2 linked regions of the Zymomonas mobilis subsp. pomaceae ATCC 29192 genome follow. The main gene of each other region encodes a partner of the protein of the gene in region 2 in a complex. Links are inferred from orthologs where the notes say so. Each region holds a gene or a part of one and is shown on either strand. Other genes may lie near its edges.

Region 1 (2,817 bases), 350 kb from region 2 along the record:
AAAACGCTATGATAAGGCTAATCTGGTGCCTTTTGGAGAATTTATGCCATTTCGGCATTGGGCCTCTTATTTAGGATTAGCGCGTTTAGTCCCCGGCGACCTTGATTTCATTCCTGGACCGGGGGCAGAAAGCTTTAATTTTAAGGATTTTGGTTCAGTCGGTATCCAGATTTGCTACGAAATTGTTTTTTCGGGGCGCGTTGTTGACCGATTTCATCGCCCTGATTTTATCTTCAATTTATCCAATGATAGTTGGTTTGGTGTTTCTGGTCCGCCCCAGCATCTGGCCCAAGCTAGATTACGTGCTATTGAGGAAGGGTTACCCATAGCCCGAGCGACTTCGACAGGCATTTCTGCTCTAATAGATGCGGAAGGACATATTATCGACCAGTTACCCGTTAATAGAGCAGGGCGGTTATCTGTTGTCGTCCCCCCCGCCATGCAACCCACTTTTTTTGCCCGTTACGGGAATCGCATTTCCTTGATTTTTGCGATGAGTCTGTTGCTCATTACGCTATTAGGGCGTATTAAGGCCCGCTAAGTTAGATATAAGGAAAGCTTTATATCTTTATACGCCATTGTTTTGTAAGTTGTGGTTGAGGAATGGGGCTTGCCTCTGCGACAGAAAAAAATCACATTAGCTGTGAATATTTTTTCTGTCTTTCTGATCGGGAAACCATCAGGCTGGCTTCATTTTTATACTAACAGATAAGGAAAATCCTTTTTCTATGCGTAGCAACTACCTGTTCACCTCTGAGAGTGTGTCCGAAGGCCATCCCGATAAAGTTGCGGATCAGATTTCCGATGCTATCGTTGATTTATATCTGTCGCGCGATCCAGAAGCCCGTGTTGCCTGTGAGACGTTAGTCACCACACAGCGCATTATTCTGGGCGGTGAAGTTCGTTCGTCTGTCCCTGTCAGTGAAGCAGAAATCGAAAAAGTAGTTCGTGATACTGTCCGTGCGATTGGATATGAACAAACCGGTTTCGATTGGCGAACGGCTTCTTTTTCTAATCATCTTCATGAACAGTCTGCGGATATTGCCCAAGGTGTCGATGAAGGCCAAGATAAAGACGAAGGCGCTGGCGATCAGGGTATTATGTTCGGTTTTGCTACCGATGAAACCCCCGATTTAATGCCTGCTACGCTTTATTATGCCCATCGCATTTTAGAACGACTGGCTCAGGATCGCCACCAGAAAAAGGTAGATTTTTTAGAACCTGATGCCAAAAGTCAGGTTACCTTAGTCTATGAAAATGGGGTTCCTGTTAAAGCAGCGGCGTTGGTCTTATCGACTCAACACAGCCCTGCCTTGAGTTCGAAAGAAGGTCAGGCCAAGCTTCGTGAATATGTAAAGTCCGTTTATGCTGACGTTCTTCCGGCAGGTTGGATGCCTGAAGATAAGGCCATTTTTGTCAACCCGACGGGTTTATTTGAAATTGGTGGCCCTGATGGTGATGCAGGTTTAACCGGTCGTAAAATTATTGTGGATACATATGGTGGTGCTGCCCCTCATGGTGGCGGTGCTTTTTCGGGTAAAGATCCCACAAAGGTTGACCGTTCGGCTGCTTATATTTCCCGCTATCTGGCTAAAAATATAGTGGCGGCTGGTCTTGCGAAAAAGGTAACCATTCAGCTTTCTTATGCCATCGGTGTTGCCGAGCCTTTATCTCTTTATGTGGATACACATGGAACGGGTAAGGTCGATGAAGCCAAAATTGAAGCCGTTCTACCAAAACTGGTTCGTCTAACCCCCAAAGGTATTCGGACGCATTTGGGCTTGAATAAACCGATTTATAAACCTTCAGCCGCTTATGGCCATTTTGGTCGTAAATCTGAAGGTGATTTTTTCCCTTGGGAAAAACTCGATTTAGTAGAGGCTTTGAAAAAAGAACTCGCTGAGTAAGCTTTAAAAAACAATGAAGAGAGCCCGGCCTTTTATTAGGTCGGGCTTTTTATCGCTCGGTTATTTTTTAAGCAATTTCTTCGTAAAACGGCTATTTTTTAGAAGGATTAATAGCTTTTTGCCGCCGTCTTTGTACGGATGAGCCCAGACCGATCGCCTCCCGATATTTAGCGACAGTCCGCCGTGCAATGGCAAATCCTTTCTCTTTTAACAGCTCTACCAGCTTATCATCAGAGAGAACTTTTTCCCCTTCTTGCGCAATAAAGCGGGCGATGTGGCTTTTAACGGCTTCAGCCGCCGCGCCTTCTTCGGAACCATTTGACTGAATACCACTTGAAAAGAGATATTTCAGTTCAAACATACCTTGCGCACTTGAAAAATACTTATTGTTTGTGACGCGGCTGACCGTTGATTCATGCATATCAATAGTTTCCGCAACTTGACGTAAAGTTAAGGGTTTTAATTGTTCAATACCATGCAGAAAGAAGCCTTCTTGATATTGGACAATAGCCTTAGTTACTTTGATAATGGTACGCGCCCGCTGATCCAAGGCTCGGATTAACCAATTAGCGCTTGCAAGCTTTTCATCCAGCCATTCACGTTCCGAACGATCATTTTGATGAGCTTTTAATTCTGTATAATAATCTCTGTTCACTAATAATTTAGGGAGCGTGGCATTATTCAGTTCAATGGCCCAACCATCTTTGACGCGTTTGATAAATATATCAGGTACGACCGACTGAATTGGGGAAGAGCCGAATTTTAGACCGGGCTTGGGGTTATAATTTTGTAATTCCTGCACCATGTCGGCAAAATCTTCATCATCTACCTGACATAGTTTTTTTAAACGTGTGAAAGCCCCACGTGATAGCCATTCCAGATTGGCAATTAATTTTTTCATCGCAGGATC
Region 2 (3,184 bases):
CTATTTTTGACAAAAGATAGGAAATCAAGGCAAAGACTTTGCTTTTCCTTATAAGCCCCAGAAATTAAGCCTTATGTGCTAGTTTTGTAGAGAAGGAATATCTACATTTCAGAAACTGAAATGAAACGGACATTCGTTTAGTATAGACTAAAATCCCGAGATAGATGGGCAAGAGTAATAATTTTTTCAAAATTTTTTTCTGGGCTGCTTGACGCTAAAAAAAACTACCCCATATGGTGAGCATTGGCACTTCATAGGGGAGAGTGCCAGAAAGAATTTCCCCTACTTTAGGGAAGGGAAAAGGTGAAGATATGAATTTTCGTCCGCTACATGATCGTGTTTTAGTCCGTCGCGTTAAGGCAGAAGAAAAAACAGCTGGTGGTATTATCATTCCAGATACCGCACAGGAAAAGCCACAAGAAGGCGAAGTCATTGCGGCTGGAACCGGTACGCACAGTGAAGAAGGCAAATTGCTTCCGCTGGATGTTAAACCCGGTGATCGCATTCTTTTTGGCAAATGGTCAGGCACAGAAGTCCGTGTCGATGGTGAAGACCTTTTGATCATGAAAGAAAGCGATATTCTTGGTATCGTTAGCTAAGAATTAAAGCCCTTAAAATCGAAGCTATCAGACTAAAAGTAGTCTGATGAAAAATAGTCTTCTCAATGAGGTAGATTTCCAAAATTTAATTTGAAAAATCTGCTTTAAAAAGAAGACACTCAAAAAGCTGGAGAAATTTCAATGGCTGCAAAAGATGTCAAATTTTCACGTGATGCACGTGAACGTATTATGCGCGGTGTCGATATCCTTGCTGATGCAGTTAAGGTAACGCTTGGCCCAAAGGGTCGTAATGTCGTTCTCGATAAAGCCTTTGGTGCACCCCGTATTACCAAAGATGGTGTTTCGGTCGCAAAAGAAATCGAACTGAAAGATAAGTTCGAAAATATGGGCGCCCAGATGCTACGCGAAGTCGCTTCTAAAACGAATGACCTTGCTGGTGACGGTACAACCACAGCAACGGTTCTAGCTCAGGCCATTGTCCGCGAAGGCATGAAATCTGTCGCAGCTGGTATGAATCCTATGGATTTGAAGCGCGGTATTGATCTCGCAGCGTCTAAAATTGTTGAAAGTCTCCGCGCTCGTTCCAAGCCGGTTGCTGATTCTAATGAAGTTGCTCAGGTTGGTATTATTTCAGCCAATGGTGACGAAGAAGTCGGCCGTAAAATCGCTGAAGCGATGGAAAAGGTCGGTAAAGAAGGCGTCATCACCGTTGAAGAAGCCAAGGGTCTCGATTTTGAATTGGATGTCGTTGAAGGCATGCAGTTCGATCGTGGATACCTATCCCCTTATTTCATCACCAATCCAGAAAAAATGGTGACGGAACTCGCTGATCCTTACATCCTGATCTACGAGAAGAAGCTTTCTAATCTTCAGTCTATCCTGCCGATTTTAGAAGCCGTCGTTCAGTCTGGTCGTCCGCTTTTGATCATTGCTGAAGACATCGAAGGTGAAGCTTTGGCAACCCTCGTTGTTAACAAATTACGCGGTGGTCTGAAGGTCGCAGCGGTTAAGGCTCCGGGCTTTGGTGATCGTCGTAAAGCCATGCTGGAAGATATTGCCATCCTGACCAAGGGTGAGCTGATTTCTGAAGATTTGGGTATCAAGCTTGAAAATGTCACGCTGAATATGCTGGGTTCTGCCAAGCGCGTGTCCATTACCAAAGAAAATACCACTATCGTTGATGGCGCTGGTGATCAGTCTGCTATTAAAGATCGTGTCGAAGCGATCCGTGCCCAGATCGAAGCCACCTCTTCCGATTATGATCGTGAAAAACTTCAAGAACGTGTTGCTAAACTTGCTGGCGGTGTGGCCGTCATTAAAGTGGGTGGTGCAACTGAAATTGAAGTTAAAGAACGTAAAGACCGTGTTGATGATGCTTTACATGCAACGCGTGCCGCCGTTCAGGAAGGTATTGTTCCCGGTGGTGGAACGGCTCTTCTTTACTCGACCAAAGCGCTTGATGGCTTGAACGGCATTAATGACGATCAGCAACGCGGTATTGATATCGTTCGTCGCGCTTTGCAAGCACCGGTTCGTCAGATTGCACAGAATGCAGGGTTTGATGGTGCCGTTGTTGCCGGTAAGCTTATTGATGGCAACAATGACAAAATCGGTTTCAATGCTCAGACTGAAACCTATGAAGATCTGGCTGCTGCTGGCGTGATCGATCCTACCAAGGTCGTCCGTACGGCTCTTCAGGATGCAGCTTCTGTAGCCGGTCTTCTTATCACCACTGAAGCCGCAGTGGGTGATTTACCAGAAGATAAATCCGCAGCCCCAGCCATGCCAGGCGGTATGGGTGGCATGGGCGGTATGGGTGGCATGGGCGGTATGGACTTCTAAGTCTTACGCTTTTTTCACTCTGGTGGTCGGCTCTTACCGACTACCCACCCCAAAAGTCCCCGTTATAGTTATAACGGGGACTTTTTTATGATCGAACTGTAAGCAGTAACCTATCAGTCAGCTTTATAAGGCAGGTATTCTGGCCGCCAATAATAATCTTTAATTCGTTCTAAAAGGGCAGCGTCGCTTTCATCTGGAGCAACCTTGTCTTGAATTGCAGTTTTCGCAACAGCCATAGCAATTTTAAGGCTAACGGATTCGATGTCATCAAAAGAAGGTAAAATAGCGCCCTTCCCATTGTCAGCCGCAGGAGAGCAATCAGCTAAGGCATGGGCAGCCGCCATCATCATGCTATCGGTAACGCGGGTAGCTTTTGCCGCTAATACACCAAGACCGATACCTGGAAAAATATACGCGTTGTTGCACTGAGCAATGGGAATGATGGTACCATTTATATCTACCGGCTTAAAAGGACTGCCGGTTGCGACTAACGCCTTTCCCTCTGTCCATTTAAGAATATCTTCTGGGACGGCTTCGACATGAGAAGTCGGATTGGATAAAGGCATAACCAAAGGCGTATCGCAATGTGCCCCGAGAGTCTTAATAACCTCTTCTGTAAAAAGACCTTTTTGTCCAGAAACCCCTATAAGGATAGTGGCCTTACTGTGATTAATAACCTCTAACAGAGAAAAACCTTTTTCAGATTTTTTCCAGTTACCTAGCTTGTCATGCGGCTGTGCTAATTTTTTCTGGAAATCAGGAAGGTCTTCCATATCATCGGT

What was found.
Region 1: the proteins of groL (region 2) and metK are in contact, whole or in part, in a cryo-EM structure (PDB 8P4O), measured with the Escherichia coli proteins. The link is inferred for Zymomonas mobilis subsp. pomaceae ATCC 29192 from one-to-one orthologs.

Annotation. Positions count from the first base shown.
Region 1 is NC_015709.1:1,043,118-1,045,934, reverse strand. It holds metK (methionine adenosyltransferase), read left to right. Parts: upstream 1-728; coding sequence 729-1,907; downstream 1,908-2,817. Other genes in the region: rpoN (RNA polymerase factor sigma-54), read right to left, coding at 1,999-2,817; lnt (apolipoprotein N-acyltransferase), read left to right, coding at 1-541. UniProt on the Escherichia coli protein: Catalyzes the formation of S-adenosylmethionine (AdoMet) from methionine and ATP.
Region 2 is NC_015709.1:1,395,581-1,398,764, reverse strand. Bases 151-3,071 are described here. They hold groL (chaperonin GroEL), read left to right. Parts: upstream 151-740; coding sequence 741-2,402; downstream 2,403-3,071. Other genes in these bases: ZYMOP_RS06120 (NAD-dependent malic enzyme), read right to left, coding at 2,516-3,071; groES (co-chaperone GroES), read left to right, coding at 312-599. Outside these bases: more of ZYMOP_RS06120, read right to left, coding at 3,072-3,184.